Regions from separate parts of the Brevibacillus ginsengisoli genome, predicted to be linked through region 1. Evidence: riboswitches for the same ligand, from Rfam matches in the RefSeq annotation. Region 1 holds a riboswitch; each other region holds the start of a gene.
What was found. A riboswitch is a leader RNA that binds a small molecule or an ion and turns the genes downstream of it on or off. The one in region 1 is predicted to bind cobalamin.
Positions count from the first base shown of each region.

Region 2: linked by a shared signal. The riboswitch ahead of nrdI (class Ib ribonucleoside-diphosphate reductase assembly flavoprotein NrdI) and the one ahead of ACQCN2_RS07705 (energy-coupling factor ABC transporter permease) in region 1 are both predicted to bind cobalamin.
Region 3: linked by a shared signal. The riboswitch ahead of ACQCN2_RS06165 (HoxN/HupN/NixA family nickel/cobalt transporter) and the one ahead of ACQCN2_RS07705 (energy-coupling factor ABC transporter permease) in region 1 are both predicted to bind cobalamin.

Region 1 is NZ_JBNJQR010000003.1:119,374-123,550, reverse strand. Features, by position in the region: gene ACQCN2_RS07715 (sirohydrochlorin chelatase) at 1-201, opposite strand, end outside; partial or broken gene cobJ (precorrin-3B C(17)-methyltransferase) at 225-1,142, opposite strand; cobalamin riboswitch at 1,296-1,475, opposite strand; cobalamin riboswitch at 1,720-1,903, shown strand; gene ACQCN2_RS07705 (energy-coupling factor ABC transporter permease) at 2,035-2,808, shown strand; gene ACQCN2_RS07700 (energy-coupling factor ABC transporter substrate-binding protein) at 2,801-3,112, shown strand; gene cbiQ (cobalt ECF transporter T component CbiQ) at 3,096-3,866, shown strand; gene ACQCN2_RS07690 (energy-coupling factor ABC transporter ATP-binding protein) at 3,878-4,177, shown strand, end outside.
Region 2 is NZ_JBNJQR010000001.1:611,700-615,876, forward strand. Features, by position in the region: gene ACQCN2_RS02995 (amino acid permease) at 1-967, shown strand, start outside; gene mscL (large conductance mechanosensitive channel protein MscL) at 1,122-1,568, shown strand; cobalamin riboswitch at 1,729-1,933, shown strand; gene nrdI (class Ib ribonucleoside-diphosphate reductase assembly flavoprotein NrdI) at 2,092-2,451, shown strand; gene nrdE (class 1b ribonucleoside-diphosphate reductase subunit alpha) at 2,438-4,177, shown strand, end outside.
Region 3 is NZ_JBNJQR010000002.1:550,816-554,992, forward strand. Features, by position in the region: gene ACQCN2_RS06155 (sirohydrochlorin chelatase) at 1-180, opposite strand, end outside; gene cobJ (precorrin-3B C(17)-methyltransferase) at 197-1,822, opposite strand; gene ACQCN2_RS06165 (HoxN/HupN/NixA family nickel/cobalt transporter) at 1,841-2,530, opposite strand; cobalamin riboswitch at 2,670-2,883, opposite strand; gene ACQCN2_RS06170 (histidine phosphatase family protein) at 2,878-3,528, opposite strand; gene ACQCN2_RS06175 (adenosylcobinamide amidohydrolase) at 3,525-4,177, opposite strand, start outside.

The DNA.
Region 1 (4,177 bases):
AATAACGACGATCTGCTCGGCTCCTTGCCGTACACACGCGTCGATGCCCATCTGGATGTCAGGCGTTACGAACTCCAAAAAGCACGTCTCTACCAGCAAGTCGGGATCTAACGATGGCTTCAGATACTCGATAAACTGTAGAACCCGCTCATTTCCTTCCGGGTCTCGGCTACCATGGGCAACCATTAACAGCGCTTTCACTCTTATTCCTCCCCGTCAAGCTTTCTCTTCGTTTGATAATCCTCCGCTTTTTGCAAGGCTTCGAGCGCGATAGTATAGGTCGGGTCGCTAGCATTACCCGCTTTCCCTTGGTGAAGGGCCCATGGCTCGTTTTCATGCCGCAATCGTTCATGTTTTTTTAATCGTTGTTCGCTTTCCACAAGCGAGTATTTATTTTGATAGCCTCTTGGCGTGATCAGTTTATTCGCGCTCACAAAGGTGGAAGAATTACCGATAATCACAGTGGTTAACATCCCAATCTCATGGTTGAGCATATCGCCCAGGGTGGTTATCGTGATGTCCTGCTGCTCCCGATAGGCGTTTTTCACCAGGCCAACCGGCGTGTCCGGCGATTTGGTACGCAGCAGAATTTTCTGCGCCTCTTCAATCTGTGCGGTTCTGCGTCCACTTTTCGGATTGTACAGGGCAATCACAAAATCAGCATATGCCGCCGCTTCCAACCGTCTGGAGATCACTTCCCAGGGTGTCAGGTGATCACTTAAACTGATCGTGCAAGCGTCGTGCATCAATGGTGCTCCCAAGAGCGACGCACTTGATTGGATGGCAGAAACACCGGGAATGATCTCCACTTGCACGTCTTCATCCTCATCCCCTGACCAACCCTGTTCGATCAATATCTCGTAAGTAAGTCCGGCCATTCCGTATACACCGGCATCACCACTGGAGATAACCGCTACTTTTTTTCCGAGTCGGGCAAGCCTGACTGCCTCCTGCACCCTCGTGACCTCTTCGGACATGCCATTGCTGACCACTTCCTGGGTAGTAATCAGCTCCTCGATCAGCGCGACGTAGGTTTTATAGCCAATGATGCAGTCGCTTTCCTGTATCGCTTCCCTCGCCCTTTCCGTCAAATGCTTAATGCTTCCCGGTCCACATCCAATTACGAGCAACTTGCCGCCCATCAACAACGCCACCCTCCAATAATTTTTCGCCTCTTGACATTTACTGGTAACGAATAAAAAAATCCCTAGCCTTCAAAGGGGCTAAGGATTTGTTCGAGCATAGGAAATCCAAATAAATTGGATGGTATACTACCCATTCTTCCCTCCGAAGAACTAGATAAGAAGTTAAAAGCAGGTTTCCTGGCTCATGCTTCACCCTACTCTCGTCCCTTCCCGGTTTCCCAGTGGGTCAGTACGATTTCGTCAGCAATTACAGTAGCGGGGGCTGCATCGGCTTTTAACCGATTTCCCTTTTAACTCAGCGACCTGAGCACTTTCAACAATTCTCATATTCACTTTTTCCATTCATTTTCCAGGCAATCTCTTGCCGTTGCTCTCAGTTAACCTCAGAAATCCCTGAGAAACAAGTGGACAAATATTGAATTTCTTTACTTGTATCAAAAATGTTGATCCATAAAACATTTTAACTATCGAATATTGAAACTTTTGTGAATCGCACCAATCACCTAATAATATTCACACTTTATGCAATGGACATACCCCTCGGCAAGGGCTATACTGAGGGCGCAAAGAAAAATTACATAGAGCGTAAACAGGTGTTGATGTAGACATCAACATAATAGGGAAGCCGGTTTAATTCCGGCACGGTTCCCGCCACTGTAAATAGAGAGCTCCCTGCATATGTCACTGTCAATGGAGATGGGAAGACGCAGGGAACGATGACTATGAGTCAGGATACCTGCCTGTTTATCCAGCACCAAACCTACGGGATTATAGGTTGTGTCATTGTGCTTTAAGTCCAATTGGCTTTTAACGCTAGGCATTCTAACCCCCCAACGGTTTAGAATGCCTTTTTGCTTATGGAAATCAATCTTTTTAGGAGCTGAACGCGATGAAACGCAAATGGCAAGAATCACTTACAGCTTTGACAGTTTTCGCGCTAACCGGATACTTCTGGATCAATTCTTATGAAACCGCCTATGCCATGCATATATCCGAAGGGTTTTTGCCGCTCAAGTGGGTGATCGTGTGGTGGGCTGTGTATATTCCGTTTCTCATTTTAGGTGTTAGGGCCGTCCGCAAGCGTGTCGAAGAAGCACCGGAAACCAAAATGCTGCTGGGTCTCTCTGCCGCATTTACCTTTGTTCTGTCAGCGCTGAAGCTTCCCTCCGTTACCGGAAGCAGCTCTCATGCTACCGGAACCGGACTGGGTACAGCCTTGTTTGGACCTTTAACCATGAGCCTTGTCGGATTTATCGTCCTTTTATTTCAGGCCTTGCTTCTCGCCCATGGCGGTCTCACTACGCTTGGGGCCAATGCTTTTTCTATGGCTGTTGCCGGACCGATGATCGCTTATGCCATCCTTTGCCTAGCCAAAAAACTTGGAATCTCCTATCGTGTCTCGATCTTTCTGGCTGCTTTTCTCGGAAATATCACCACCTATCTGGTTACCTCGTTTCAATTGGCCCTTGCCTTTCCGGCTGAAACGGGTGGTGTTCTGGCTTCTTTCGCCAAGTTTGCTGGCATTTTCATGATCACCCAGGTGCCGCTTGCCGCCAGTGAAGGCTTGCTCACCGTGGTGGTCATTAACCTTCTATTGAAATACAACCTGCAGGAATTATCGCTCTTGAAATTACCGATCGGAGTGAAAACCAAACATGAATAAGAACTGGATTCTACTCGTTGCCGTTGTCTGTCTGATCGTCATACCGTTCATGTTTCAATCGCATTCAGAATTCTCGGGAACGGATGGACAAGCCACAGAAGTCATTCAGTCCCTGGCGCCTGGTTACCAACCATGGGTCAAGAATATTTGGACGCCTCCAGGCAGTGAAGTGGAAAGTCTGCTGTTCGCTCTGCAAGCAGCGATTGGTGCTGGAGCCCTAGGCTATTTTATCGGAGTGTCCAGAACCAAAAAGCTCTTAAAGATGGACGCCGAGGAGCACAAGAAATATGTTTCTAATCGATAAATATTCCTATACCAATCGGCTGCGGTCGATTCATCCGCTGGAGAAAGCTCTGCTCTCCCTGTCGATGCTCATCATTTCCATGTTCGCCCGGGAAGCTTCCATTAGTATTATGGTTTTTCTGATCGCAAGCATTATCATCCTGTTGGCTAAAATCCCCTGGAGGTTTTATCTGAAACTCTTATGTCTGCCGCTGGCTTTCATCCTGACGGGTCTTGTCACCGTCATTTTTCAGGTAACTACCCAAGCTTCACCTGTGGACGGGGCGATTGGAAGCTGGCAGTTTGCAGGTCTTACGATTTATACGCTCCCCGCAAGTCTGAAAGCGGCATACCAGCTTTTTTTCGTGGCTACAAGCAGTGTCAGCTGTCTGTTCCTGCTCATCTTAACCACACCCTTGGCTGACATTCTTTATCTTTTGAAGAGACTGCATGTATCACCTGTGCTTCTGGAAATTATCGCTTTTTCTTATCGCTTTGTGTTTATTCTGTTCGACACATCACGGATTATTTATCAATCGCAAGCTTCCCGACTTGGCTATTCGACTTTTCGTCAGGGAATCCATTCCTTGGGAGGATTAAGCTTTTCACTCTTTATGAAAAGTATGCAAAAAGCGACAAAAATGCATGAAGCCATCGAGTCACGCGGGGGATACGGCGATTTTACGGCTGGGGAGATCGGCTATGTTTTCTCCGTCAGAAACTGGTTCATGATTTTTGGATTATTGTTTCTCTTAATCTTTCTATATGTAAGGTAAGGAGGATTCCCATGATGGATCCGATTATTTCCACACAAAATATCACCTATTACTATGGGGATCATACCAACGCCTTGAAGGGAGTTACCCTCTCGCTCGCCAAAGGAAGGAAGATTGCTGTTCTTGGCAACAACGGCGCGGGTAAATCCACCTTATTCATGCATCTTAACGGCATTCTCAAGCCAACATCTGGCACTGTATACTTCAAGGGGAAACCCGTCGAATACTCGAAAAAAAGCTTGCAACAGTTGAGAAAAAGCATTGGTCTGGTCTTTCAAAATCCGGATGAACAATTATTTTCTCCCACCGTC
Region 2 (4,177 bases), on a different contig from region 1:
TTTATCCTTAATTGTCTCAATATTTGTTACATTGCTGAATCTTTTCTCAGTAAAAGTTTTCGCCGAGACAGAGTATTGGTTTGCTTCTATCAAGATTGCGGTTATTCTGTTGTTCATCCTGTTTGGATTGGTTGTGTTGCTAGTTCCAATGGGAGGTCATCCCGCGATTGGATTTACGAACTTGACGGCCCATGGCGGATTTTTGCCGAATGGAATTTTCGGAATAGTCCAAGCAATGCTAGTGGTGGTCTTTTCCTATGGTGGAACCGAGATGATTGGCGTCACGTTGGCGGAAGCACAAAATCCCGAGAAGGTTATTCCGAAGGCGGTTCGTGGCACGTTTGTCCGGATCTTATCATTTTATGTGCTTCCATTTTTAGTGATCGTCAGTTTGATCCCGTGGAATGAGGTCAATGCGGCGAAAGAAAGTCCGTTCGTAACGGTTTTTGAGTTGATGGGGATTCCATTTGTGGGCCATTTCATGAACGCGGTTATGCTGACTGCTGTGTTGTCTGCAATGAATACAGGAATGTACGCCGCTTCACGCATGCTCTACACACAAGCGCTTGATGGACGAGCTTGGCGCGGATTCGCTACACTCTCCAGAAGACACGTACCGGTGAACTCGATTTTGGCCAGTACGATTGCTATCTACATTGGCGTTTTGATCTCGTTCTTTGCGGGAAGCGATACATTCGAATATCTCATGGCTTCACTTGGGTATACGATACTCATCATTTGGTTCTTCATCTGTTTGGCTCATTTGAATAGCCGCAAACACAATACACAATTAACCGGATACTACGTCAAATGCTTCCCGTATACCACCTGGGTCGCCATTTTATCGATTGTATCTATATTTATCGGAGTGGTGTATACCACACCAATCTGGGGTACGGTTGCCACGTTGGGGTTGTACACGATCATCAGTTTGAATTACTTCCGAAGACGCAACAAGCGAGCCTAAATAACCGTTTTTTTGCGAAATGACAAGATTATGGAAACAGGCAAAGAAGTTGCAATTCTTGATTATAACGGCAATTGTCTCTATAATTCGAAAGAAGAGAACGAAACGGAACTTTTTTTCGTACTGACAATTTCAACATAGAGGTGATTCTGCCATGTTTAAAGAATTTAAAGAGTTCGCGATAAAAGGGAATGTGATTGATCTAGCGGTCGGTGTTGTGATAGGTGGAGCTTTTGGAAAGATCGTATCTTCGCTGGTAAATGATATGATCATGCCATTAATTGGGCTGCTTTTGGGACGTGTAGATTTCACCAATCTGTTTATTACTTTATCAGGAGGTAGCTATACGACTCTCGCAGAAGCGAAAAAAGCAGGAGCAGCTACTCTAAACTATGGCGTGTTTCTCAATACAGTCCTTGATTTTCTGATTGTCTCGTTTGCGATCTTTCTGTTCATCAAACAGATCAATCGTTTTAAAAGAAAAGAAGAAAGCAAACCGGCAACAACAAAAGATTGCCCTTACTGCTTCTCCAGCATTCCACTGAAGGCGACTCGTTGTGGTCACTGTACCTCCCAGCTCGTAGAATCTGTGCAAGGTTAGGACACATAGCCAAGCGTAACAGCAAGTGTAGGGATAGGAATTGAATAAGGTTGTTGAGATGAAGGCTGTCCTAAGCAAGCTTTTTCAGCTCAACGGCCTTTTTGTTTGCTTTTGACATCTTGACTCATACCATATATTGATGTAAAGTTTGAAATGTTAACTACATATTGAACGAATGGGTGTCTGACTCTAAATAGCATTGGAGTAGACTTAATAGGGAAGCACGGTGCAAATCCGGCGCGGTCCCGCCACTGTAAAAGGGATGTTCCGAGCCAGTATGCCACTGATCTAAAGGATTGGGAAGGCGGAGCGGAGTGGAGTTTTAACCCTTGAGCCAGGAGACCTGCCTGTTTGTTGACACAAAGTTACCTACGGGAGATAGGAAAGTGTTTGTGCGGCTTACTCACTTGGATGAGATAGTCTTCGAGCTGTATGCTATCGCGCATTCGACCTTCTGTTGATCGTCGAATGGGCTTTTTGTTTTTAATAGAGAGAATGGATGGCTAAGGGAGGCTTGGCGCACATGCTAATCGCGTATGATTCCAAAACCGGAAATGTAAAACGGTTCATGTCCAAACTGAATATGAGAAGTGTACCAATCAATTCAGAACTGATAGTGGACGAGCCCTTCATCCTCGTTACCTACACGACGGGTTTCGGACAGGTGCCAGACAGTTCGCAACGTTTTTTAAAGCGGAATGCGAGAATGCTTCGAGGAGTCTCTGCCAGCGGGAATCGGAACTGGGGAGATAATTTCGCGAAAAGCGCGGAAACCATAGCCAATCAGTACCACATACCAGTTATCTCCAAGTTTGAATTGTCTGGAACGAACCAAGATGTGGAGTATTTTGTGAAAGAGGTGCAAGCCATTGCGTCACATTGAATTAAACAACCAACTGATGCAGCGAGGAAGCGACGGTTTTTTTCAACTGGAGAAAGACAAGGAAGCCGTCCGTGTGTTTATGGAGGAAGTAGAGCGTAAAACGATGACCTTCGCTAGTGTGGAAGAGCGAATGGCGTATATGATAGAGAATCACTTTTACGAGAACGTATATGAGAATTACACAGCCGAACAGGTGAACGAAATCTACGGACAAGCTTACTCCGTTCCGTTCGAGTTTGCTTCGTACATGGCAGCGTCCAAATTCTATACCGACTATGCCCTCAAATCAGATGATAAATTGACCTACTTGGAACACTACCAAGATCGTGTAGCCATCGTTGCGCTGACACTGGGTGAGGGAGATTTTGAGAAAGCCAAACGCCTCACGATCTCGATGATGGAACAAAGACTCCAACCCGCTACCCCAACCTTCTTGAATGCCGGGAAGTCCCGCCGAGGTGAGATGGTCTCCTGTTTCCTGCTTGAAATGGACGACTCTCTCAACTCGATCAATTACATTATTAGTACCTGCATGCAGCTCTCCAAAATCGGGGGAGGTGTCGCGGTGAATCTCTCCAAGCTGCGTGGACGTGGAGAACCGATCAAGGGTGTGGAAGGAGCAGCCAAGGGGATCATGCCTGTAATGAAGCTCTTAGAGGATGCCTTCTCCTACGCGGACCAGATGGGACAACGGAAGGGCTCGGGAGCAGCGTATTACAATATTTTTGGCTGGGATCTTCACGAGTTCCTGGATTGCAAGAAGATTAACGCCGATGAGAAAATCCGGATCAAAACCTTGTCCATTGGTCTGATCGTTCCCAACAAGTTCTATGAGCTGGCGCGTGAGAACAAGACGATTCATCTGTTTGCCCCATACACGGTGTTCCGTGAATATGGCGTTCATCTCGATGATATAGATTTGGATCAGATGTATGACGAACTGCTGGCCAATGACCGAGTGAAGAAGAAAGCCGCAGGGAACGCGCGTGACATCATGACCAAGATTGCCATGGTTCAATTGGAGTCTGGCTATCCTTACATCATGAACAAGACCAATGCCAACGAAGCCCATGCGTTAAAAGAGATTGGCTCTATCAAAATGTCCAATCTTTGCACCGAAATCTTTCAGCTGCAAGAGACGTCAACCATCAATAACTATGGCGAAGAGGATGTCATCCGCCGAGATATCAGCTGCAATCTGGCCTCCCTTAACATTACCAATGTGATGGAGCAGAAGAAGATCAAGGAGTCTGTTCATGAAGGTATTGAAGCGTTAACTTCTGTAAGCGACATGACAACCATCGAGAATGCTCCCGGTGTGAGAAAGGCCAACAAGGAATTGCATTCGGTCGGACTTGGCGCGATGAACCTCAACGGCTATCTGGCGAAAAATCGGATCGCGTATGAAAGTGAAGAAGCCAAGGATTTTGCGAGAACCTTCTTTATGATGATGAACTACTATTCAATCGAGAAGAGCATGCGGATTGCGGCTGATCGTAAGGAAACTTTTACTGATTTTGATCGTTCCGAATATGCCAAAGGGACGTATTTTACCAAATACGTAACCAATGACTACAGACCACAAACAGAAAAAGTGAAGATGTTGTTTGAGGGAATTGACATACCATCACCTGAGGATTGGGCTACGCTTCAAAACGACGTGCAACAGCACGGACTCTATCATGCGTACCGTCTGGCGATTGCTCCAACGCAGAGTATCTCGTAC
Region 3 (4,177 bases), on a different contig from region 1:
AGCCCCTTTTTGAATGCAGGTCTGAAGCCCTTGCGTGACTGTCGGCTGTTCAAACTCCAAGAAACACGTCTCAATAATCGGAACATCGATTTGTGGCGCTAACGTATCAATGAACTGAATGACTTCCTGATTGCCCTCTGGGTCTTTACTTCCATGACCGACAAATAGTATCGCTTCCATCTGTTCGCCTCCTTATTTAGTCTCCGCAAGCCGCTTCCTCGAGGAGTACTTTTTGCTCTTGATAGACGTAACCTTCTACATTCCCTTTACGTTTGAAATATTTGTGGAATCGCTCATTCGGGAACGCTTCTTGTTTAAAGCGGGACACGATCCGTTCAACCACTGAGACGATTTGATCTGGATCAATTCCTTCCTCCACCATCGTGCCAGCGTATGCGTTGCGCCCAACGTTTTTGGCTCCGAGGAAAAGATCAAATTTGCCTCTTCGAAATACAAGCCCAATATCTTCGTTGACCGCGTTATAACAAGTCATCCCGCAGCCGTTTATGCCGATTCTTAATTCTTTGGGAACCTCTAGTCCACCGACCACCCTGTGAAGCTCTTCGGCGTAAGGCATTCCTTCTGTCTTCTCTCCGTTGCAGAAGTCGCAGGCTTTGATTGTCACTACATCACCGATTGGCATCGTGATAAGTCCTGCTTCATTCATTCGAGTGACAATCGCTTGCGGTTCAGTTGTCGGCACGCGAAGAACGATTGTATGGTGCGGCGTATATTCGATTTCTCCCTTTTCCCCGGCTACATCAGCAATGGCGAGCAGTTGTGCGGTGGTGAACTTCTTATTCACCACACCCGGACTGATCGCGAACTCAAAAATGGCCTCCATCGGATAAGGGGATTGAAAACGGTTTGTTGAAGCTGATTTGGCGCCCACTTGTGTCGTCGGCGAAACCATCTGCAAGGCTTGCACGGCCCAATCGTAAGGAGACAGTGTGTTGCGTTCTTCCCCTTCACTTTCATCCAATGCACCTTCAGTCGCCGCCAAGGACCAAGGCTCATTTTCCTTTCGCAAGCGCTGGTGAAGAAGCAACGGTTGCTCGTCAGCGGATAATGTGTACTTTCGTTTGTAGCCACGAGGGGTAATCATTTTCCCGTCATAGACAAAGGTGGAAGTGTTGCCCACGATGACGGTTGAGAGCATTCCGATCTCGCAATCCAGCATGTGTTCCAATGTAGTCAACTCCACCTTTTGTCTGTCGCGATAGGCGCTTTTGACAATACCGACAGGCGTATCGGGTGAGCGGTACTTGCTGATTAGTTTCTGAGCTTCTTCGATTTGTCTGGTTCGACGTCCACTTTTGGGATTGTAAAGGGCTATGACGAAATCGGATTGGGCCGCTGCATCAATCCGATTGGCAATCAGCTCCCAAGGGGTCAAATGGTCGCTTAAACTGATCGTGCAGGCGTCATGCATCGTAGGCGCGCCGAGTAAAGCGGCGCAAGAATTAATCGCCGAGATTCCTGGAACGACTTCAACCTCGACGCCATCCTCTGATCTCCAGCCCTTTTCCACGAGAACCTCATAAATTAATCCCGCCATGCCGTAGACACCTGCGTCACCACTAGAGATGACAGCTACCTTATGACCTAATTCCGCTTGTTTCACGGCTTCTCTCGCGCGCGTCACTTCCTCTGTCATGCCCGTACTGACGATTTGCTGATGGGTTACCAGCTCCTGAATCAATTCCACATAGGTTGTGTATCCAATAATCATGTCGCTTTCTTGGATCGCTTCACGAGCGCGTTTGGTGATATGTTCATCACTGCCTGGACCAAACCCGATAACCAACAATTTTCCTCTCATATGTCTCCACCTTTCTGATTAAACCCCTTGGATAATCGTAATTCCTAAAACCACACTGTACGCTCCCGTGATACAGCCAAGGAGCAAATAAGCCCATTGTCGAGCTTTCAGGTTAATAAAGCCCCATGATGCCACATAGGTCACCATGAAGGTTGCGACCAACAAACCAACGGTAAAGAACATCAACTGCATACAAGCCGTCCCAAAATTGTTCAGTCCGACGCTAGAGGAAATCAACATGACCTGCGTTGGTGTTTCTGCCCCGATTCCGTGAAGAATTCCGATACAGAAAGCACCGATGACTCCCCATTTCTGGAGGTTGGGCTTCATTTCAGATTTAGTAAACATGCGGCTGATTAATCGATATCCCATCTCGAAACGACTTTGATGCTGGTAGTCTTTGCGTTGGCGAATCAAGGTGAACAGCATGAATCCACCGAGAACCACCAAACTAATTCCAACTAACCGCTCCAAGACTACCAGCACCGATTCTGGAAGATGTGAACCGAAGAAAATAGCCAGCAACCCGATCACCATCACGATGGAACCATGTCCAAGCGCGTACGTGATTCCCATGCGCAGTTGTTTCTTGCGCTGCTGTTCTGCTCCCACCATGTCAACAATTGCGGCAATATGATCGGAATCCATCCCATGACGAAATCCCATTAACACGGCATAAATCGTTACTGAAAGTACATCAATAAACATGAGAGTCCTCCTCGAAAGAAATAAAAAAAGGGCAATTCCAACCGATTCAGTGTGGTTAGAATTGCCCCAAACTTCCCGTCTAAGCGTATGGAAGAATTGCGCAAACGTTCTAACACCCCCCTATATCCTCGTAGGTTGTCATGTGTTATGGACGTAGGCAGGTCTCCTGGCTTATGGGATCCATCAGAACACCTTCCCAGGGATTTACCCCAGTGGCTCTATCGTTCCAATATTGCTTGCGTCATCAGCAAGCTCCCATCACAGTGGCGGGACCGCGCCGGATTTGCACCGGACTTCCCTTTTAAGCTGTGGAATCATTCGATTCTTTCAGCACCTAATTCCGTGTTTTATGAAGTTGTCAAAAGTTGAATCTCTCGTTTATTTATCCATAACTCGACGAATCCGGCATTATGTAGAATTCCTGCATCCTGGCCGAACATTCTCGACAGACGCTTGATGATGCTGCCATGGGTTACGATCAGAATGTGTCCATCCAGATTCGTTTGATTGGATGTCTCTAGAATCCGTTGCAGTCCTCTGGTAATGCGAAGACTGATTTCATCGATGGATTCGAATGGAGGGCGGCTAAGCTCGCTCCTTTGTTGGATGTTCGTTTGTTGACGCTCAATCTGAAAGCTATGAAGGATTTCTTCGAAGTCGTCGATCTGGTACAGCTGTTGAATCTCGTGGACTGTCATTCCTTCCAAGCTCCCAAATGACCGCTCTCGCCAATCAGCACCCTCGATCAACGGGACGTGCAAAAGCTCCTGGCAAATCAAGGCTGATTCCTTTGCCCTCCTCAGCGGACTCGTAATAATTTGCGAGATGGAATAGGGAGCTGCATCAATGAATTTTTGTGCCGTTTCCCTTACCTGGACTCTTCCCAGATCATTCAGAGGGATATCCTGCGTTCCTTGTACTCGCTTCTCTTTGTTCCAATCGGTCTCTCCGTGCCTCATGAGGATTACGCGAATCATCTGGTCATCTCGTCTGTTCACCAGCCATCCATCCTTTGTTCATACATTCCCTCATTTTGAGTTGATACGGCTTCATAAACGGATTGATAAACGAGCCGACCAATCGCATTGCCTAGTGTTGTCGCGGTTCCCGCAAAAGCGTGCTGCCCTGAATAGAGTTCACTTTGACTAGCCGCCAAGACGATCGCATCACTGGTTGTCCCTGTAGCAATCCCTCCATAGCGGTCCGCAATCTGCAACTCTTGTAAAGCCGCGCATTTGGCTTCCGTTGCCGTCATCAATCCATTCAGCATGGCGGAGGGTGTCAAGTTCCCGTCAATCATCACAAAAATATTAATCGTTCCCATCTGATAAGCCGGAAATGTTGGTCTCATTTGACCTGCGCGAGCACTGTTCCCTGTTCCCGCTGTCGCACAAGTCAAGATGCGAAACTGATCCCCTATTTCAGCAAAAAATGCTGCATGTGTCAGCTTCGCCGCAGTTAACAAGCCAACCGAGCTCTCCACTGGATAGCCCCACTTGATGATTTGGCGGCTCATCATTTCTTCAGGAGCTTCACAGTGATAATCCAGTGGAACACTGCCATTGATGAAGTGGGTAGCGTACTCTGTTCCTCCACGCCAGAGAGCGCTGCTTACCGTGAGAAGCGGCTGTTTACTGTAAAGCAACA